DNA from 4 places in the Nitrosococcus halophilus Nc 4 genome. Region 2 is predicted to be linked to each of the others. Evidence: predicted binding sites of a transcription regulator. Region 2 holds the regulator's gene; each other region holds the start of a gene.
What was found. The regulator sigma-54, encoded in region 2, starts transcription at its own class of promoters, with help from an activator protein. The targets are predictions, from matches to a motif close to TGGCANGNTNCNTGCTT.
Positions count from the first base shown of each region.

Region 1 (5,594 bases), 1.2 Mb from region 2:
GATATCAGTTATCTGAAAATCCCCCTCAACCAGCTTTAATTTTTAGCGGTGCACAGCACTTTTGCTGTGCACCCTTCTTCATCCGGAGAAGGGCTATTAGTCTTGCCTCGAAGCGCCGGCTTGAACATATTTTTTCACCGTGCGGCGATCAAGAGCGGTGATGGTGGCGACAGCTTCATAGGTTCCGTGCCGTTGATACAGCATTTGGCAATAGGCAGCCAACAGTTCCGGGGCACTCAATTTACCCTGGGCCGCCTGACACAACCAAGATCCATGATGAGTCGGCGCTTCGGCTCCCTGATAGTCTCCTTTGAGAATAATCCGCCGCACCGCCTGCTCCAGCTCTCGCACATTGCCTGGCCAGGCGTAATCCGCCGGCAGGCATTTATTCAGGACTTGCAGAATTCGATCAATTAAACCCTCGGCGGCTTGGCCCGTAAGCCGCTCGGCCAATAATCCCACCAGTTGCTTCAATTCGGCGGGAGATTCCTGAAGCCGTCTCCGCAAGGGCGGGACTTCAATCACATCCGAGGAAAGGCGGTAATAAAAGTCATCGCGAAACTGCCCCTCCTGGCGTAGCGCCGGGAGGGAACGATGGGTGGCGGCAATCACCCGCCCGGCAAAGCGTAGGGGGGAATGACTCCCTACCGGCGTGAACTGCCTTTCTTGCAGCACATTGAGCAGTTTGATCTGCACCGGTACCGAAACATCGCCAATTTCATCCAGGAATAAGGCCCCATGGGGACTACAGCGCTGGAAAAGACCCTTGTGATTGTCAATGGCGCCGGTAAAGGCCCCCTTCCGGTGGCCAAAGAGCTCCGATTCAATCAAGCTCTCCGGAAATTGAGATAAATTAATGGCGATGAAGGTTTCGGTAAAGCTATAGGTAAACCGTCGGCTTTTAAGATCGAAGGGGATTAATCCCGAGCGGCCAATAGCCGCCGCCGCTGACCCCTTGCCAGTTCCGGTCTCCCCCAGCAACAAGGTGGAAAAATCCTCCATCCGGTCCCAAAGGTGGTCCGCATAGAAACGGGCATCCGTAGTAAAAACATTGTTCCATAGGGCATGACGCAGGCGGGTCATGGAAGGAGAATCCCCCACCAGGGCATGAGCAATAAAAAAATAGGCGCGCCGCAATTGATAAAACAAGGCCAAATAACGCCCCGCCTCCTCAATGGAAAAGCCCCGATTTTTGAGTTTATCGATGAGTTCTTCGGCAAAAGGAACGGGGGCGGGGGCTGTCCCCTTGGCCATTTGGGTTTGAATTAACTGATCCCATTGCGCCACATAGCGATCATAGAGCTGGAACAAAAAAGCATACTGGAGCAGCCGACGATCCTGAGGGGGGACAGACTGAATACGGGAAAGGCCACGGGACTCCAGACGAGCCAACCGCTGTTCCAAAGGGGGAATCAAAGCGCTGTAGTGATGATCATCCGGCGCTGGGGTGTGGCCTTGGGTTTGACTTCCCAGGGAAGTCAGCCGGTCTTTCTGAAAGCTAAAGGGATTGGAGAAGATGACCTCGGTGAGCAGGGCAAAGAACTCCCGCTCTTCCGAGGTCAAAGGTTGCTGTTTGACGGTCACCGGCTGGGAGTAAGGGAGCAATAAAGGAACACCGATGCCCCCCCATGGGAGGAACATCGGTGTAGTGGGGAACTCACCGGATTCAAAGCGATCCCCCTTCCTAATATTCCCAAGATTTAAATTGCCGCCCCCACTGGGTCAAACGGAGTTTTAGTTGGGGGCCATGGCGTTCAATCACCGATCCGGTGAGAATGGCGGCCACCCCTAGCACCGCCAAACTTCCCCAGCTTCCCAAGTCAAACGCGGTGATAGCATATTGTACCTGGAAGCTAAGGCCGGCTATCAGCATCACCCAACCCAGGCCAAAGACCAGCCGCTGCTCCATGAGATAACCACACACCAGCACGCCCATCCCCGTCAGCAGACACAAAATGGCAGCGGCAACCCCCTCATAGAGGACTAAATTAGCCAATAGGCCCACCGTCATCACCACGGCCGCCTTGCGGCGGTAACTAGCCCCACTGCCTGGGGTACGCAAGCTGATTTCAAAAATCATGGCCGCCGCCGCCCAGGAAAACACCGCAAAGGCATAGGCATCCCCTCCCTTGATGATCTTATCCACCACCGCCGCCAATCCCAACCCGGTGGTCAAGGCGGGGAGGATGGCCAATTGCTCGCTAAAACTGCGGAGCTTGGAGCGGCTATTCAGCTCCAGGGCCACCTGGCGCAACATGAGAAATGCTGTTACCGACATGGCGGTAAACAAAAAGGCGTCGGCGGTATAAAGCCAAACCGTGCGCCCAAACAATAGGGCCAGGGGCAAAAATTGAAGTCCTCGAGCAAACGCTCCTTCCAGGGTTTTCATGGCGGTGTCGCCACGCCCGATACGGGCAGTCCGCCAGAGCACAAAGATCGTCAATCCCAATAATGTCCAGGCCACAAATGGCTCCTCCCGCAAGGGAATCAACAAGACTCCATTCGTAGCCAAAAAGAGTCCCGCCAAGGACCAAGCGGAATGCCGGGCCAACACCCGAAAACCTAACCAGGTAACCGGCGCCAACACCAGGACGGCACCGGCAATCAGCCCCCCAGTAACCGTAAAGCTTTCCGCCTGCCAGGTGGCAAAGACAGGATAAGCAATACTGTTGGCACGAGAAGCGGAATAAACAAAGGCCCCCAGAATAGCGAAATTAGCCGGCACCGAGACCAATGCCAACAGCAACAAAAGGCGAGCCCCCTTGCTTTCCCGCAGCCAGTGACCCGCGCCAAAGCCAATCACTGCCAAGCCTGCGGTATGGGCGAGCAGCAGCAAATAACGGTAACTATCATTGCCGCTTTCCCAACCCTGAAGCAAAAAAATAGAGAGAGAAGCCACCACAGCCAAGGCCCCCAACCCCCGCAACAGGCGGGGTAAAAATTTAAAGCTAAAGCGGCTGGCTGAGGGCTGTGGCGCGGCAGGCTGGGCCACCTGGGCTTGAGTCTCAGCATTCATGATGGTTCTCCTCCTTCAACAAAAGTTCATCCAATTCGGCGCGCAGGGCATCCTGGTCCTCGGCATCGGTAAAACGGTGTTCCAGACTATCCATGGCCTCTGCTGTGCCCGCTTCGTATTCGGCCTCGGTAATACGGACCTCCCACCGCTCAAAGGCATCGGCAACATCGCCGCCCATACTGGGGTCCACACGGGTGATGGAATTGAGGGCCTCAGCCGCCGACTGGCGGGTACGCATCAAATGACGCTTCTGGGTCATGTCGGCGACCCGCTCTTCCGCTTCTCTTACATCCCGCACCAAACGAGCCTCCAACTGTTGGTGATTTTCCCGCGTTTTTTCCAATTGGGCCCGCTGGCGTTGACACCCCCGGCGCCGCCGCAGGCATTCTAACGCCCTATGCTCATCCTCTTTGGCAATGCGCCTGGCCCGCTCCGCCCATTTTATTTCAGCCTCTTGCAGTTCAGCAATTTTGGTTTCCAACCGCTCACCGTCACTGCGGACCCGAGCCAAGCGAACCTTGGCTTTAGCGGTAGCTTGGCGGGCCTCCCCAATAGCGGCCTCAATGATGGCATCGTGGTTTTCGATCTGGCCAACCACCTGGTCAATGCGGGCGGTTAGGCTGGCAGATAGTCGTCTAAAGAAAGACATGATAACCTCCTCATGGATTTTTCTTTCCCACGGAAGATAATCCAACTTCTATGCCAGCCCGGGCATTAGCGATAAAAACATTAAAAATTCAATAACTTATTTAAAGTGCAGGATTTCATTGGGAGATTAACAACAAGAGTGTAAATATACATTTTTTGTGCATCCAAGTACATAATTTGAAGACCCTCCGCGCGGCGCAGGCTATTTTAGAGGAATCACAAAATCAATACCAACAACTGGATGCGCATCTTCTTCCGTTATCAAGGCCAACAGCCGGAAGCCGATAAGGGGGTTGTGCTCCAGGACTTTAATCATATTCTCCACCTTGAAGGAGAAAGAATCTTTGACTGCTTTTATAATGGTGCGGCCTATGACAAACTTAAGCAAAAATATGATCCGTATGACTTTGCTCCCCTCTTTGTTTGGTAAAGCGGTAAGAAACCAATGATCTGGCAATCTATTCTTGCTTGGCTCCCCCTGGTATTAATCGCCGTTCTCAACGGGGCACTCCGTGAAGCCTGGTATGGCAAGCGTCTCAGCGAACTACAGGCCCATCAAATCTCTACCGTCAGCGGCCTTCTCCTGTTTAGCCTTTATATTTGGGCCCTCATCAATCTGTGGCCACTGGACTCCGCACAACAGGCATGGATCATGGGGTTCACCTGGCTAGGGCTCACGGTAGGGTTTGAATTGCTCTTTGGGCACTACGTGGCAAAGCATTCCTGGGGACGACTTTTTCATGACTATAATGTCCTGGCTGGACGCCTATGGCCCCTGATTCCAATCTGGATTATGGTAGCCCCTTATGTTTTCTATCGGCTAGGGAGTTGATATAAATATCAATTACTTAACTCCCGAACCCAAAATACTTGGGGAAGGGGGTCACTGAGCAACATCATGGCCTTTTATAGACTTTGAAATGAGCTTGCACATTTTTCTTCCGGTCACAGCTCCGGCACCCCAGTAGAGGCCTACAATAGCCAATAAGAAAGCAACTCCAAGACTACCTTTTTCTAAAGAGAAACCGACATAAACGGCTGCCACCAGAAGAGTGGCCGATAGAACCCCGGCTTCGCGCCGGGTCAAGCCCCGCTGTAGGAGTTTTTTTAACATTCCACCCTCTCTTCTTCACTTCCACTATTATGAAAATAGTCTAGAGAGAGTTTAGCCTCTTAGGTCCCGTTGATAAGTGAAATAGGGCTATTAAAGGAGGTGAATTAATGCCCCATAGACTAATCAACAGCCCGTCTATTTCGGCATTGGTTCATCCCTCCCATTCCCATATCCCGCTAATTCAACATAACCCACACCTGTTATGTTGGCTTCCCCGTAGGTGCCGGTACATTGCACCGCTCCTTCCCAGTAACGTACCGCTAGATTAAGCTCTTGATCCTGCTGAAAAGGAGTAATTACCAAAGATAGTTGAAGTTCAGGCACCGCTAGACGCCAACCTGAAGGATAACGGATACCGCTGTGGGGGCTCTGCCATCGGTCAGTCACTTCAACCTCTACCTGGGAAAGGGAAAGCTTGCGCGTCTCGCCGGTTGCAGAAACAAACGTGCCGCCACTGAACGCATCCGCAGTGCCGTCTTTTTTTCTCATATGGTAGAACATCAATTCCGTATTATTGGATAACTGCAGCGCGAACCAATCCCAGCCTTCCTGGTCCTCGCCTAAGGCGCTAGTGCTCCACTCCCGGTCCATCCAGCTGGTCCCTGATACTGGAAAGCTTTGTCCGTCGACACGAACCTCTCCCTTAGAGAGCAAGCGGGTAAAGGAATAGTAATAGGAGGCGTTGCCTGGCTCTGCGCTTTTTTGACTCAAACCATCCTCCCCCTGCAACACGAGAGGTTTAGCTGCATCCAACTCAAGCTCTAGGGCAATGCCGTCTTGAGCCACCGCAATTTTCAATGGGAAAATATTTTCGCC
Region 1 is NC_013960.1:3,241,027-3,246,620, forward strand. Features, by position in the region: gene NHAL_RS15345 (MBL fold metallo-hydrolase) at 1-39, shown strand, start outside; gene NHAL_RS15350 (sigma-54-dependent transcriptional regulator) at 97-1,641, opposite strand; gene NHAL_RS15355 (hypothetical protein) at 1,685-3,016, opposite strand; gene NHAL_RS15360 (PspA/IM30 family protein) at 3,006-3,665, opposite strand; gene NHAL_RS15370 (hypothetical protein) at 4,110-4,496, shown strand; gene NHAL_RS15375 (hypothetical protein) at 4,548-4,778, opposite strand; gene NHAL_RS15380 (lipocalin-like domain-containing protein) at 4,914-5,594, opposite strand, start outside.
Region 1: NHAL_RS15360 (PspA/IM30 family protein) is a predicted target of sigma-54. The motif match lies at 3,705-3,721, and genes of this name have one in related genera.

Region 2 (5,594 bases):
CCGAACCTCTCAAGTAGTCAACCATCGTATGGAAAACCTCGGAATCACCCATGTGTACCAAGGCCAACAAGTTAAACTCCCTGCCTACGAACATCTGCTTGAAAAGCTCAACCTCCAACCCCATGAAACGGCCTATGTGGGCGACGATGTGGTGGATTTGGCCATTATGCAGCGGGTAGGATTGGCCATCGCCGTCCAAGATGCTCATCCCCTGGTCAAGCAGCATGCCCATTGGATTACCCCCAAACCTGGCGGTCGGGGTGCCGCTCGTGATGCCTGCGAGCTAATCATGGAAGCCCAGGGAACTCTCGAAGCGCAGCTGGAGAAGCATTATTAATCTAGCCCGTCTTTGGGGTGCAGCGATACTTGCCCTTATTGCTGCCTTGACGGCGTGGAAGTTGTTCAATGAAGACCCCGAACGCCCTAGCCCCACAGATCCGAACAGGCGTACTGCCGATTATTTCATGGAAGAGTTTACCTTGACGTTAATGGACCAAGAGGGTCTCCCACTTTACCGCTTGGAGGGTACTCACATGGTCCATTACCCGGCTACCGATACCGTGGAAGTCACGGCGCCACATGCGGTTTTTTACCATCAAGTCGTCCCCCGCTGGGAAGTGGTGGCTGAACGGGGCTTGACCAATAGCCAAGGCGATGAGATTTACCTGCTAGGAGAAGTCGTTATTCGCCAATTTGGAGCCGATGCCAAAACCAACAAGATGAAAATCTTAACCCAGGATGTACGGGTAGAACCCAGGGCAGAATATGCCGAGACTAATCAACCTGTCACGTTGCTAAATAACTTGGGCAAAACTCATGCCGTCGGGGCTCAAGTGTATCTGAAAGAGGAGCGTATAGAACTATTATCGCAGGTAAGAGGGGACTATGAGCCGGCACCTAGGCCTTAAACTGGCCACCCTTTGGCTTATTTTCGGGGGTCTAAATGGCGAAACTGCCTGGGCCTTATCCAGCGATCAGGAGCAACCCATCCATATTGAGGCCGATCGAGGGGAGCTAGATGATCGCAAACAGATCGCGGTGTATCGTGGCAACGTTCATCTTACCCAGGGTACCCTGCGCATCGACTCCGATATTCTAACTATCTACTACACGCCGGGAAAAAAACTGGAAAAAGCCATTGCCGAAGGCCAACCCGCCTGGTATCGGCAACGACCCGACAATAGCGATGAAGATATCCGGGCTAAAGCGCTGCGGATGGAATATCACGCCAACACGGCAACCATTTATCTTTTACAAAAGGCTCATGTCTGGCAGGGTGCCAATGAATTTACCGGTGATCGTATCGTCTACGAAACAGAACATGACATTGTGAGGGGGGAAGGCTCCAAGACGGGGGATGGCCGAGTCCACGTTACGATCCGTCCTGACAACAGTAATACTCCCGGCAGTGAACCTACTCCTGAAAGCTCAACCCCCATCCCGGCAGAGCCAGAGCCCCCGGAAAATCAAGAAGGTGATAACCAGGCGCTCAATCCTGAATTAGCCCATGGGCGAACCACAACTTGGCTAAACTTACGCACCGGTCCCGACACCGATTACAGCAAAGCAGCCCTCCTCCCGCCCCGAACGCCCATCACCATCTTAGAACGACAAGCGGAATGGCTACATATCTCCACACTTGCCGAAGGCGAATCAATAGAAGGTTGGGTCCATGCCGACTTTATTCGCTTGCTAAATGGGCACGGGGAATAAATCCTATTACCCCATGAGCAGGCTATCAGCCTATCATCTTGCCAAATGCTACCAATCCCGCTGGGTGGTCAGGGATGTTTCTCTAGAACTCTCAAGCGGCGAGGTCGTGGGCCTACTCGGCCCCAATGGCGCCGGTAAGACAACCTGTTTCTACATGCTAGTGGGCTTAATTTCAATCGACAAAGGCCTCATATCCCTAGATCACCACGAGATCACCCGCTACCCCATTCACCGCCGGGCCCGTTTAGGGATCAGCTATCTACCCCAAGAGGCCTCGGTTTTCCGGAAGCTGACCGTAGCCGAAAATATTATGGCCATTGCAGAAACCCGGAGCGATCTGACAAAACCGGCTCGCCGACAACTAGTGGACGAGCTGTTGCATGAACTCAATATTACCCATGTGAAAAATACCTTGGGGATGAGCCTCTCCGGCGGAGAACGGCGACGGGTTGAAATTGCCCGCGCCCTGGCAGTAGAACCGCAATTTATACTATTAGACGAGCCTTTTGCCGGAGTAGACCCTATTTCGGTGCTAGACATCCAGGGTATCATCCGGCAACTGACGGAACGGGGGATCGGGGTCTTAATTACCGACCACAATGTCCGGGAAACCCTAGGAATCTGTCAGTATGCTTATATTGTGAATGAAGGCGAAGTCATCGCCAAAGGTCAACCTCAGGAAATTCTGAACAATGAACGAGTAAAGGAAGTTTATTTGGGGTACAATTTTCATCTTTAATAGCTATCATGGCATGTTTATTGCTGTCTATAATAAATAGTAATCCAATAGCAAGTAGAGCTCAGGTATGAAAACCTCTCTCCAACTACGCCTTGGGCAACAACTCACGATGACGCCCCAGTTGCAACAAGCCATTCGCCTGTTGCAGCTCTCGTCCTTGGAATTACAAACGGAAATCCAACAGGCGCTAGAATCAAATCCACTGCTTGAGCAAAGTGAAAGCGAAGAGGGGCAGGAATCTTTAGATACCGATGAAGTAAGGGAAGCCATTACCCCTGAGGGCAATGAATTAAATGCCTCACTGGGCGAGGCAATCCCCGACGAATTGCCGGTAGATAGCAGTTGGAACGATATCTATGACAGCTTACCGCTGCCCGCTGCTTCTGGAGATGAATCCCTACCCGATCTGGAAAACCAAGGCAATCGGGAAGAAACCTTACAAGAACACTTGCTCTGGCAGGCCCGTTTGGTAGCGACTAACGAGAAAGATCTCGCCATTGCCACCGCCATCATCGATTCGATTAATGAAGAAGGCTATTTGTGCAGCACCCTTGAGGAGATACAGCAAAGCCTAGGAGAGGACATTGAGGTTGAGCCTGGGGAAGTGGAAGTCATGTTGCATCAAATACAAAATTTCGACCCTCCTGGTGCCGGGGCTCGTGACTTAGGCGAGTGCCTGCTGTTACAGCTGAAACAATACCCCCCGGGCACCCCCTGGCTAGAAGAAGCAACGCTGTTGTTGTCCCAACATATCGCCACACTGGGTAAACGGGACTATGCCCAATTGATGCGGGCAATGAAACTCTCGGAACAAGAATTAGGGGCAACTATCCACCTGATCCAATCCCTCAACCCACGGCCAGGGACCCAAATACAACCCAGTAAAACCGAATACGTAGTACCTGATGTCTATGTCACCAAGCAAAGTAACAGTTGGCATGTTGAACTTAATCCTGATATCGCGCCACGTCTGCGGGTCAATACCCAGTATGCCAGCCTAATCCGGCGGGCTGATGATAGCCTCACCAACAGCTATCTCAAAAACCAGCTCCAAGAAGCTCGCTGGTTCCTTAAAAGTTTACATAGCCGCAATGAAACATTGCTCAAAGTTGCTTGCTGCATTGTGGAGTGCCAGCAGGGATTTCTTGAACACGGCGAAGAAGCCATGCGCCCTTTAGTGCTCCACGATATTGCAGAAGCCGTCTCCATGCATGAATCCACCATCTCTCGGGTCACGACCAACAAATATATGCATACCCCCCGAGGAATCTATGAGCTAAAATACTTTTTTTCCAGCCATGTGGCTACCAACAGTGGCGGAGAGTGTTCCGCAACTGCCATCCGTGCCCTTATCAAGAAGCTGATTGCTGGGGAAGAGCCCCGCAAACCCCTAAGCGATAGCAAAATCGCGCAAATCTTATCCGAACAAGGAATTAAAGTGGCACGGCGTACCATCGCCAAGTATCGGGAAAACTTGAATATCCCCCCTTCCAATGAACGAAAAAGATTGATCTAAAACGCAAAATAATTAAGGAGCAACCCATGCAAGTGAATCTCACTGGCCATCACGTTGAAATCACTCAAGCCCTGCGGAGCTATGTGGAAAATAAGTGCGAGCGCCTAGAACGCCACTTTGATCAATTGACTAATATTCACGTCGTCCTTAGTGTTGAAAAAAAGAGGCAGAAAGCTGAAGCAACACTGCATGTCAGCAAAGCCAATGTATTTGCCTCCGCCGAAGACGAGGACATGTATGCCGCCATTGACGATCTAGTGGACAAATTAGATCGGCAGATTAAAAAGCACCGGGAGAAACTGACCGACCACCGCCGTAGTGAGGGGGTAATGAAAAAGCAGCAGCAAGGATAGATTAACCAAAGCCATGCAGATTACCGAGCTCCTCATCCCAGAACAAATCGCTGTGGGTGCCGTTGCAGGCAGCAAAAAACGGGTGCTAGAGCGGCTCAGCGAGTTGCTTGCCCGGGGCACGGATGACCTGGACTCGACGGATGTTTTCGATTGCCTACTTGCCAGGGAACGTCTTGGCAGCACCGGTCTTGGGGATGGGATCGCCATCCCCCATGCCCGCATGGCTGGCAACCAACACACCCTCGCGGCATTCGTCCGCCTGGACCAGGGAATCGATTTTGATGCCCTCGATCAACAGCCAGTCGATCTATTCTGCGCCTTGCTGGTTCCGGAAGAATCAGCGCAAATCCACGTGCAACTCCTTGCTCAGCTTGCGGAAATGTTCCGTGATCCGGAGCTATGTACGCGCCTACGGCAAGCCAAGGACCCCCATAACCTGCTGGAAGTCCTAAAGGAATGGGAACAAACCTCTGCGCCTACCGGTATTGTCGACTAAGCGGGAGTGTAAGGCATGAGCAGCCCCAATGAAGACAATGTCACAGGTCATGGCGTGCTGCTGGTGATTTTCGACTCCGGGGTGCTCTTGAGGGGGGAAAGCGGCGTTGGCAAAAGTAGCCTCGCCCTAGAATTAATCCGGCGGGGACACCGTTTAATTGCGGACGATGCCCCCCTTTTCCAGCGGGCATCAGCCACCCAATTGATGGGTAGTTGCCCCTCTGTATTGCAGGATTTTCTAACCGTGCCAGGTTTGGGCGTTGTCGATATTCGCGCGATTTATGGCAGTCAGGCCATCGCCGCGCAACACCCCATTGATCTCGTCATCCATCTTATCCCTAACAAACATATCGAACCGCTCACCCGCAGCCTTGGTCAGTGGGAGCAGCTAAACGTGAAAGTGCCTGAACTTACCCTGCCCTTGGGGGGTAATTTGCAACCCGCCACGATGATAGAAACAGCCGTCCAAGACTATCAGCTACGGAGCAAAGGTTATGATGCCTTGCTTGAGCTGCAACAGCGGCAACAGAAGCTCCTCAACCCTTCCCCTCCTAGGCACAAATAAGGGGTGCCTTAGAAGCACTCATTCAAAAGAGAATTGGCGAGACTCCCATGAAATTGCTAATCATCAGCGGTGTATCGGGATCAGGCAAAAGTATTGCCCTTCATGCCTTAGAAGATCAGGGTTTCTATTGCATTGATAATCTGCCTGTCTACCTTCTTCCCGTCTTTGCCCAAAAGATGCAACAGGATGATGCCCAGCAACTCCGCGCCGCCG
Region 2 is NC_013960.1:327,625-333,218, reverse strand. Features, by position in the region: gene kdsC (3-deoxy-manno-octulosonate-8-phosphatase KdsC) at 1-337, shown strand, start outside; gene lptC (LPS export ABC transporter periplasmic protein LptC) at 399-908, shown strand; gene lptA (lipopolysaccharide transport periplasmic protein LptA) at 886-1,713, shown strand; gene lptB (LPS export ABC transporter ATP-binding protein) at 1,727-2,452, shown strand; gene NHAL_RS01635 (RNA polymerase factor sigma-54) at 2,520-3,968, shown strand; gene hpf (ribosome hibernation-promoting factor, HPF/YfiA family) at 3,995-4,321, shown strand; gene ptsN (PTS IIA-like nitrogen regulatory protein PtsN) at 4,335-4,817, shown strand; gene NHAL_RS01620 (HPr kinase/phosphorylase-related protein) at 4,833-5,381, shown strand; gene rapZ (RNase adapter RapZ) at 5,429-5,594, shown strand, end outside.

Region 3 (5,594 bases), 1.1 Mb from region 2:
GCGGCTAAGGCCCTAGCAGCAGCACGACTTCGCCGAGGCGATTATACCGGTGCCGAGTCTGTACTAGAATCGGTGCTGAACCAGAATCCTGATGACATTGCAGCACTTGATTTAATGGGCAACGTAGTCTTGGGGCAAGGCAAACCTGAGCAGAGCACCACTTACTTCCAAAAAATTACTACTCAAGCACCAGATTCGGCTGCAGCTTACATGAAGCTAGGGCTTAGCTTCATGATGTCGGGTGAACATGAACAAGGCATTGATACACTGGAAAAAGCCATCGAATTAGATTCCCAACTACCCCAAGCGGATCTCCTAGTCATACTTGGCCACCTACGGGCCCGGGAATTCGATAAAGCATTAACAACTGCTGAGCGGTTGCAGGAAAAGCAACCACAGAGTCCTCTGCCCTTGAACCTGATTGGCGGGGTCTATCTCGGAAAAGGAGAAGAAACCAAGGCCCAGGAGGCCTTTCATGAAGCCCTGGAAATCGCTCCAGGAAACCCATCGGCGACTCATAACCTAGCCGCACTGGCCCTCAAAAAAGGGGATATAGAGAAAGCTCGCTCCTTCTATCAAGAAACATTGAAACATCATCCAGGACATCTCAGGACATTACTGAAACTCGGTGCACTGGAAACTCAGCAAGGACATGTGGAAAAAGCCAAGACCTGGGTAGAGCAGGCCATGGGCAAAAATCCCAAGGCCCTGGCGCCACGGATATTACTAGCCCGTTATTATCTGGATAAAGGCAAACCTACACGAAGCCTTGCCCTTATTCGAGAAGTCCAAGCGCTTTATCCCAATCATCCCTCATTATTAGCAGTGATGGGAACAGCACAACTTGCAACTAACCAACCAACCAATGGCATCGAAACTCTCCAAAAGCTCGTGGAGGCTCAGCCACAATCCGCGCAAGCCCATTACCTGCTGGCTAAAGCTTATTCCGCAACAAATAACGTGGATAAGCTCCGTGGGGAACTCAATCAAGCGCTTGAGCTGGATCCCAACCACGCCCTTTCCAAGATCGCCATGACCCACCTGTTGATGCATGAGAATAAGCCCAACGAGGCCAATAAACTGTTCCAGGAACTGAAGCAAGCTTACCCGGAGCATCCAGAGGTGTTAGCCCAAGAAGGGTGGTTGGCCATGCGCCAGAACCAGCCTCAGAAAGCAGTAGCAGCATTTAAAGAAGCATTGAAGCACTCCCCCACCAGCCAGATAATTGTCAACCTTGCGCTTGCCCAGTTCCAGGCAGGAAATCAAGATAGGAGCCTAGCGACGCTAGAAGATTGGTTAAAAAAGCATCCAGAGGATATGCTGGCACAGTACAACTTGGCTAACCTCTACCTAGCGCTTAAACAGGAACAGGAAGCGGTATCAGCCTTTGCTAAAGTAGTAGAACAAGCACCAAACAATGTGACAGCCCTCAACAACCTGGCCTGGCTGTTGCGCAAAGATGATCCAGCCAAAGCTTTGACCTATGCGGAGCGGGCCCTGGACATAGCCCCCAATTCACCTCCAGTAATGGACACTCTAGGTATGCTACTCCTCGAAAAGGGTGAGACAAAACGTGGCCTGAGTCTGTTAGCAAAAGCCTCGAACAGGACACCCAAGAACCCGGATATTCGCTATCATTTTGCTCTGGCCCTGGCCCGCAATGGAGAAAAGTCCCAAGCCCAGCAAGTACTTAATGATCTCTTAGACATGAAACAGCCATTTGCTGAGGAAAAAGAAGCCCGCGATCTACTCCAAGCACTAGACAACTAAACGGTTAGTGTGAGCTAACTGAGTGATAATTGAGGGAAAGGTGTCGAGAGCCAAAATAGAAGCTCCGATCTCGACAAAACGAGGAACTTCGCTATTTAGTTTTTGTGAGGCTGACTGGAATGTGGTCAACGTAATGCTCCAGTTTTTAAGCGTTCAGACTGCGGTGTTCTGGATGCCAATGTTAACGGCGCTCTGAACATCGCGGTTGGGGCCGCAGCAAACTGGCCCGAAGCCCAGCCGATTAGTCAGTATGGACAAAGCCCCTCATTTCAGTGAGGGGTTGTTTACCTACCTCTTAGGACTCCCTCAGGCCAGCACTGTCCAGCCCCTATCCCAGCGCTTTGGAGCGCTCATAAAATTTTTGAAAACACCACCAAGAATGGACACGGCTTCTCCACAAGCAGTGAAGTGTCCAAAACTAATGTTTAGTGCCTTGGACATTTGTCGAAAAACTTTACAGTTACACCGTTCTATCTTTGCAACTAATTTTGTCATGAGAATATAACAATTTGTTTTTATTCATTCAATCCTATTATGGCATGTCGGTTGCATATAGGTAACTGTAACCACTAATGAGAAGTCAAAGGTGGTAGCCATCAGGTAAATTGCTTTATTTTTAAGATGGGGAGGAACAACAAATGAAATCTTTTCTGAAAATTGGTTTAACAGTTTCAATCTTGGGTGGGGGGGGACTTCTCACTTCCTTTTCCGCCCAAGCCGCTGCCATGCTGGATACGACGACAGCGACTCCAGACGACGGCATCCTACAGAATTTCACGGGCATCGACTGGCATTCGAACGGTGCTGGTTGGGTCCAGGGCTTCGACCTGGACGACACTAACCTTGCTGGCGATACAGACACCTTCACCTTAACCTACCAGGCATTCGCAGCTTCCATCAACACCACATCCCCCACACCCAACCTGTCTGTGGCTCCTCCAGGGCCGGGGGGGGGAAGCTACGAGCTCACCACCTACGCCGTCATTACCGAAACCGCTACTTGCAACAACGACGGGTGTAGTTCCATCACCATAACTTTGGATTCGGGGACCTGGGATATCTTTTTCGATACTAGCCCCGATACGGATCAGGCGGCAGGAACCGGCTTCCTGAATGGGACGAACATCCTGTCAGGAACCTGGGACTCTGGGTTCACCACCTTTGGCGCGACGGCCCCTATTCCCGGTGGAACGGGTACCGGCGGCGGATTCCTGGTTGGTACCGTCACCTCCACCAACAATAGCTTCGTTAACCCAGATTTGGTCGGAACCGAGCTCCAAGCCTCGCTTCAATTCCCTGGGCAAAGCGCACCTGATTACACTCGCCCGGCGGCGTTTGGCGGCGCAGCTACCGGCGCTGACACGTCGACAGACTTTGTTTTGCAAACAGACACGTCGCAAAACTTTTCAGTTTCGGTGCCTGAGCCTAACTCAGTGGCGCTAGTGGCCATTGGCTTGCTTGGCCTCAGTGGCCTGACTAGACGCCGCGCCAAGCAGAGCAACCGTTGAGAATAATCCAAGGGACCCCCACAAAAGGGGGTCTCTTCATTCTTGCTGTCGCGCTAGCCTGCTGACTTTGTGCCCCCCGGGGCCAGACCTGCGCTACCTTGTAGGAGGAGGACCTGCCCGGTCTCACCTCCGCCAGGAGGACGCGGGGTACTTAACTTGCCTCTAATCAAAATCTTGGTGGTAGTGGGTTGGGTTGCGCATATTAATGCAGAAAAGGCTCATTTTGCTTTCTTCTGAAACCTAGCGGATCAACTTGATCAAGTTCGGACACCTGTTGATACAGCAAAGCCCATCTTGTAGACAGGGCTCTTGTTTCTCTAACAGAATCAGGGGTTAGCCTGACGACCTAAAATAGGCATCATTCTGTCTAGGAGGAAGACACCGCCAAGGCTCTCGGCGCGGGGGCACTCTTGGACAATGCCATATCGTACTCTGCACGCTCGATGTGGTCGCAAACCGTCTTGAAAAATCGCGCGGCAGGTGCCCCGCCCATCAATCGCCGATCAAAGCTCATCGTCAGGGCCATGGTCGGTCGCACCTCAAGACGCCCACCAACAACAAGGGGGCGCTCCTTCACTAAGCCAAATGAAAAACCAAGTGGCCACGGCCAAGCGCCGATCATCGTATCCACGCCGTACTTGGCGGGAGACGAGATCATAGCTGCTCCACCTCGATGCTCTACCCACAGGGACGGAAATAACAGCGGAATGCGTAGCACAGCTCGAGCAAGCGGTGTTGGCACTCTCTTGACAATCCATTGTACGGTACGCCACCGCTCGGAAGTCTCTTCAGTGCCTTGGGCGATCATCTGTAATTCTTGGGTAATCGCTGCAAGGTCCAATTGATCGGTGTTCCGGATCGTGGCTGCATAAACCGCTTGCTCCGCTCCAGGATAGTCACGTTCGACAGCAACTGTCATATGAACGGTATTGAGTTGAACGATACGCTTAAAGAAAGGCCATTCCAATGGGATGCGATTAGCGTATGGATGATCGTATAAGGCAAGAGACACGGCCTTCGCCACGAAGGCCGTGTACGAGGGTTTGAGTTCCGAGTGTGGCCAGTTGGCCCTGATCCAGGCTGCAGAACTCATATCCACTTCAGACAACATCGCAACCTTATTATCGCTATGATTATCCTTATTCATTCCCCCTAACACTTCAAAATAACGATTTCTAGGTAACAGCGTAAACTCATTCATATTTGAGCCCCTTCCGATTTTACATTGTCGATACGGTGTGCCGGCATACCTGCCCAGGTTTCGCCAGCTCCAATTCGGCAACCCTTAGTGACAACCGCACCAACCGCAACCGTTGCTCCGTCGCCGATGGCGACGTCACAGAGAATTACAGATCGCGCCCCAACAGTTACATTGTTACCGATAATAATGGGATGATGGGCGAGCCGTGTACCTTCTAGTATATGCGGAATTAGCAATGCCCCATTTCCTATAATCGTATTAGAGCCTAGAGTGACAAATTGTGGATCAAGGATAATTCCAACGCTGAACGTATTCGCTCCCATACGGGTACCTAATGCTTGATAAAACAACCGCATCAGTGGAATTGGCACTAATCCACTAAACATTATTGGATTAAATACCAACAGGTAGAAAAGTAGATAGACATGGTAAACGAATTCATCTCGTGAATCTTCAATAACTTCCCCAAGGGGAAGAGGACAAAAGACTTGGAAAAGGCGAAATATTAATATGGAAAACACATAGAAGAAGAACACCCAGCCAACGAACATGGCCACTCCCCGGAAATCGCCAAGAGGCAACAATCCAAGACTAAAAGCTGTTAAGCCAGTAGCGAACACAACCACGATTAGCATTAAGGTGAAGAAAACCAGAATCCGGCTTAGCTTCATTTTTCGCATACCGACTCTCTCCTTAAATTAATACCAATTTAACCAAACAATGCAACCTATTAAGCCATCAAATGGTTGTTTAGACTGAACCTATACAGTTTCAAAATTGCGCTGCCACGAGTTCTGCAAACACATGCCTAGTATAATGATTTTGTATGATCTCCATTATCCGTTTTGCCCGTTCGTGGTAAGTCTTATCATTCAACAGGAGTTCCGACGTGGTTCTCAGGCTCTGTCCATTGAGTTTGCCAGCCCGAAGGTGGATACCTGCACCAACCTGTTCCAGACAGAGCATATTCAGATGCTGGTCCATGTTGCTGACAATGCCGATTACCGGCACCCCCGCTGCCAAGGCCTGTTGAGTGGTAGGGCCACCGCCATTACAGATCACCAGGCCAGCGCGTGTTGCCGCCTCTGTGCCGGGCAGGAAGTCTGTAACCCAGG
Region 3 is NC_013960.1:3,342,304-3,347,897, forward strand. Features, by position in the region: gene prsT (XrtA/PEP-CTERM system TPR-repeat protein PrsT) at 1-1,770, shown strand, start outside; gene pepA (flocculation-associated PEP-CTERM protein PepA) at 2,409-3,278, shown strand; gene NHAL_RS15795 (2-oxo acid dehydrogenase subunit E2) at 3,646-4,479, opposite strand; gene NHAL_RS15800 (glycan acetyltransferase) at 4,476-5,159, opposite strand; gene NHAL_RS15805 (glycosyltransferase) at 5,251-5,594, opposite strand, start outside.
Region 3: pepA (flocculation-associated PEP-CTERM protein PepA) is a predicted target of sigma-54. The motif match lies at 2,306-2,322, and genes of this name have one in related genera.

Region 4 (5,594 bases), 1.9 Mb from region 2:
AATCCGGATTGTTTCCGGACTCATAGTATAGAGACCATAGGACATTAGTACACAAGCCGCGGTCACCGTGATCATCTTATCAAGCAGGATAGGGCTATAGTAGACTAGCACCCGACGGTGCTCCACACTACCCTCTTGCAAGGTCATGATTTCAGCGCGTCTCTTGGCAAAGCCTAAAAATAAAGTCAGCATTAGAGAGCACAAAACCAACCACTGGGAAGGAGGGATACCTACCCCAACCGTACCCGCCAAAATCCGCAATAAAAAACCCGCAGCAATAATAAACACATCTAAAAGCACTACATGTTTGAGCCTAAATGAATAAGCAAGATTCATGAAAGCGTAGCCCAGCAGGATTAACAGCGCAGCTTGGGAAACCCACAATCCCAACCCGAGGCTTACCACTAGTAAGACTGCCGCCAAGCCAATGGCTATACCTATGCTGACGGTACCCGCAGCAAGTGGCCGGTGCCGTTTAATGGGGTGGTTACGGTCGCTCTCCCGATCACTCAGATCGTTAATAATATAAATAGCACTGGAAAGCAGAGAAAAAGCTACCGCCATAACAATAGTAAGAATGACCAAGGTGAGGTTATTCCAAGCATGGCCGAAGAATACGCCCACAAAAACAAAGCTATTTTTCAACCATTGGTGGGGCCGCATCAGATGCAGCAAGGCGCGGGGGTGATTCAAAACCTACTCTCCATGGGAAATTGGCGGTAATAAGCATAATCGGCGTAATCCAGTAATGCTTGATCTCCCTTACTATCCCCATAAGCGTATAAGCGATAGCAACGGCGGTCACCAAGTAATGCGGCCAAACGCCGCGGTTTTTCCTCACCGTAGCAGTTTTTTCCACTCAGTCGCCCTGTCAGCACGCCAGCAGACGTCAATTCCAAATGGGAACCAAGTACTTCCATAAAACCCATGTTCTCAGCCCAGGGCTTCAAATAGAGCTCCAAGGAGGCGCTGACCAGGATACAACGATGGTTTTGGCGCTGGTGCCATGCTAAACGTTGCAAGGCTCGTCGACGTAATAGATAAGGGAGTGTCTGCTGAATAAAATGATGCACTATCTGCTCAAGGCTGACCAGCTCTCGCCCCCCTAAAAAATGAGCCAAAACCTGTTGCTTGGCCTCATCGTTGCTAAGCCTCCCCCTTTTGTAAGCCAGCAAGGTAGGGGACAGCACCACTAAATCCCGTGTAAAACGGCGGGTTCCCGCGACAGCGTGCAAAAAAGGTAACAGGCTATCCATATAGGTAAGGGTGCCATCAAAATCAAAGGCTGCTACAGTAGGCAGATCCTGTTCCGTCCTCATCAGAGCTTGAGACGCTTAAATAACGGCTCTGGAATTATACGGATGATGAACATCATATAGCGCCAGAACCAAGGGACATAAACGACATCACGATGGTGCTCCAAGGCCGCCACAATCTGCTCGCCCACCTTAACAGGTGAGGCTACCCAAAAAAGACCTGGCGAGCCGAAAGTCATCGCAGTATCCACAAATCCTGGCTTGACTGTAAGCACCCGCACGCCTGCAGGAAATAAGCGATTACGCAAGCCTTGAAGGAAAATGCTCAGCCCCCCTTTAGCCGCACCGTAATGATAATTGCTTTGCCGACCCCGATCCCCAGCCACTGAGGACAAGCCAATAATAAAACCCGCGCCTTTGCCTTCCAGATAATTGGCACATTCACCAAGGAGAGAAACAGCGCCGGTGAAATTGACGGTAATAATCTTTTCGGCCTCCTCAAAGCGTGTCCGAGCAGTGACCGGATCTCCCAGATACCCGAGCGCCAACACCACTCCCTCTAGCCCCCCCATGGTTTCAACGACTCGCTCTAGGAAGGGGCGATGCACCGCATAATCCGTGGCATCAACTGCGCCGTAGCCCACTTCGACTTGATACCGGATATTGAGATCGGCCGCGATCCGCGCTAATTCAGATTCATCCCTCCCCCCCAAGTACAGGGGGTGGCCACGACGCGCTAATGCCAACGCCGTGCCGCGGGCAATTGCAGAAGTAGCCCCCAACACCAAGACCGGCCCCCTCATGGTGCACCTGTCAATTGCAACCGGCGCGAGAGATCGGACTGAAAACGCCCTTCTGGGTCGACCATCCGTTTAATCTGCTGCCATTCCCCAAGGCGAGGATACATAGTGCGCAAGCTCTCTGGACTCAGGCGTGCATCCTTGGCCAGATACACCCGCCCCCCATACTCAAGCACTAACTCATCCAATCGCCGCAATAAATTGAGTACCTTTTCACCCGCCATGGGTAAATCCAAAGCCAGAGTATAGCCTGCCAAGGGAAAGGACAAAGGGGCGGCATTCCCCGGACCCAAACGCTTGAGCACAGCCAAAAACGAGGGTTGCCGGCTGCTCGCGAGACTTTCCAGTAAACAACGCATTCCCTCATAAGCATGGGGCTCCGGAATGGCGACCTGATACTGAAGAAACCCCCGCTTACCATACAGACGATTCCAATCATTCAATGCGTCCAAAGGATAGAAAAAATCATGGCAATTAGTAACAAAGGGTCTTTTCTTGCTTCCTTGACGGCGATAATAATGCTCATTGAAGGCAGCCACCGTGAATCGATTGAGAACAAACCTAGGCAGGTCAAAGGGAACATTTTTTGGTTGCCGAGGCGAAAAACCTAGCGGTTCTTCCCAATCACTCGGTAATTCATCGCGACCCGCGTGATGGCCACCCATAACAATGCCTCGGCCAAGCTGGCGACCACGACCAGCGCAGTCGATCCAAGCAACGCTGTACTGATCGTCATGGTCAGCATCCTCCAACCATTTGAAAGTAGTCTCAAGGTCTGGGGCTGCATAATGCTGGGCCACGATAGCAGCCGTCTCGATAGGCATCAGGCGGAAACTCACTTCGGTGATAATTCCCGTCAGCCCCATCCCCCCCACAGTGGCCCAGAAGAGCGCTTCATTCTTCCCAGGGGAGCAACGTTGTCGGCGTCCATCTGCAAGAATTAATTCTAGCTCCGTGACATGAGCAGCAAAGGTCCCCCCATGGTGATGATTTTTACCATGAACATCGGCGGCTACAGCTCCCCCTAGAGAAACATATTGGGTTCCTGGAGTGACTGTTGGAAACCAGCCACGAGGCACAAAAGTCTCCAGAATTTCTGCTAGAGTCACGCCAGCCTCAGCCGTTAACAGCCCAGTGACACTATCAAAAGCCAAAAATCGGTTAAGGCGCTCAGTGAGCATCACCCAACCTTGGGAAGAAATAGCGGCATCACCATAGCTTCGGCCCTGACCCCGGCAAATTAAACTATCCCCCTCAGGCATGCGAACCTGTCGCATTTGTTCAGGACGTACCAGTATAGATTCTGCTACCGGGTAGCGTCCCCAGCCAGAGATAACTTTACTAAGTGAGGCTGTCATAAAATGTCTAAACTTTTTACACTCTTTCGGCTTCTTTGAGAAAAGATGATAAGCCCACCAAAATGATTTTTAAAAGCCGTTTTTTGCACAATACTATGCTTTAACAAATTGATATATAGTTATTCTTATACTTTTGAGTTCTTAGAAACGCCCGCCTTTTATGTTTTCCTCTTACCTGGAAAAAACTCCCATTTTGAAATAAAGATCGTATTTGATGTAAGAAGTCTCTTACATTCTATTATGCTTTATTTCTAAATAAATCATTAAATAACAAATACTTAAAACAAGGCATGTTTTTTGCAAAAGCTTTTTATTGAGCGTTCCCGGTTTTAAAAACAATGCAGCTAAGGATATTTCTAATGTTAAAGAGATTAGTAGTTTTTTATACGCTATTGCTGACTCCATTTTCATCGAGTTGGGCAATTTCCTTTACCCCCTTTGGACCTCATGGTGAAGGTGGATTTATCAACGGGCAAACTTTTTTTTTTAATGATGATGGTGCAGTTTTTGAATTAGACGCCTTTTTAAATATTGAAGGCTTAGATTTAAATGGTGGCGCAATAGGAACCAGTGCTCAGTTCTCTTTTGACCCGCTCCCTCCTGGCCTCACATTTGATTTTTCCCCTTCCTTATCTTCTGATCTTACAGACCTGAATTTGACCTATACTTTTTCTAACACCACCACAGAAGCTTTTCCAAATATAAAATTTTTCTCATTCTTAGATACAGATATTGCCGAATCTATTAGTCCCTTTAATGAATTTGGTCAAGCTTTTGGAACCATCGGGTCCGGAGCTGCTGATAGCGCTCCCGATTCTTGGGAAATCGATGAACCAGGATTTTTATTCGGCGATATCTTTGTAAACCTTTTACTCGGGACACTCGATAACACCAACGCTATCCCTCAAACCTTTCCAGAAGATGTTTCCATGGCCCTCGGATTCGATTTAGGGAATTTAAATCCCCTTGAAACCATAACAGTAGATATCTTTTTATCCGAAGATAGCGACTTTATTGGGGATTTCTTTTTAACACAAGAGGATCTCAACCCACTATCCCTTGCCTCGATTACAATGTCAGGTCAGTCTTCCATTCAACAAAACTCGATTCCAGAACCTAATACCTGGCTATTATTGACAACAGGATTAATTGCCCTGGGAGGAATCTTAACCAAGAAAAAATGATGTCGTTCGCCCTAGCCCCTAAAGCTATACTTCCAACTTCGGTCTTAAGCGCGCGCGCATTGCCAATAGCAAACGGTGCGCCTTTATCTGCCACACAAAGAGTATTATGAAGGTAATCATAAGCGATTGGGTGGGAATTGAATAGCGCGTATTACCATATTCAAACAAGGCTTGCACCAGGGAGGTGGCCATAATAAGCGCAGTAATCACTAGCGGAACCCGGAGAGTGGGTTCCGCATAGCCTCGAAATAAAATAACTTTTACTATGAGGCCAACAGTAGAAAACACAAACAAGAGATTCATGACTCTGACCAACCACTGTTCAGCCCCCCAAAGTTCCCCTAAAAACGCAGCTATTTTGGGAGATTCTACTTGAGCAGGCTTCCAATAATTAGGCGCAGCCCAAAAAGAAACCCATGATCTAAAAACGCTTTGAAGGTAGAGGACAGGATGTTCAATAAAAAGTTGGAGTGAAATGCGAGCGAGTTCCTGCGAGAGTTCCACGTGGCCAAAGCCCGTCTCTGCCATAATCTCGTCCTTGGCCTCGAAGATTGTCATACTGTGGTTCCCGCTCTGCTTTACCTTCTCCGCCCGGTAGCGGAGGTATATATCCCGTATCTTGGACGGTGGTGCATGCTCGATGAAACCGCCGCTGTGATTGCTAAGATTATACCCCATGAAGGTTGTGATTCCGGCATAGCCAAGGGTTACCTTATTAAAGCCAATCCACCCTGATAAGGGTAGCGCAAAACATAACAAAACAATGAGAGGAACATGAATACGATTGCGGCCCCGAAGCAGCAAAAATGCTAGCAAAATATACAAAGGACCGACAAAAGCAAAGAGCGGGTGGGTGAGCGCCAAGAGCGAACTCGTCGCCCCAAGGCCAATCGCCAGCCAAAAATTCCGCTCGCTCGCCGTCAACTTCGAGAAAATAAATACCGAGAGTACCAGCAGAAAAGCCGAAATTGACTCAGTCAGCAGGTTTGCCTCAAA
Region 4 is NC_013960.1:2,246,042-2,251,635, reverse strand. Features, by position in the region: gene NHAL_RS10585 (decaprenyl-phosphate phosphoribosyltransferase) at 1-693, opposite strand, end outside; gene NHAL_RS10580 (HAD-IB family hydrolase) at 690-1,319, opposite strand; gene NHAL_RS10575 (SDR family oxidoreductase) at 1,319-2,059, opposite strand; gene NHAL_RS10570 (FAD-binding oxidoreductase) at 2,056-3,414, opposite strand; gene NHAL_RS10565 (PEP-CTERM sorting domain-containing protein) at 3,774-4,598, shown strand; gene NHAL_RS10560 (hypothetical protein) at 4,623-5,594, opposite strand, start outside.
Region 4: NHAL_RS10565 (PEP-CTERM sorting domain-containing protein) is a predicted target of sigma-54. The motif match lies at 3,701-3,717, and genes of this name have one in related genera.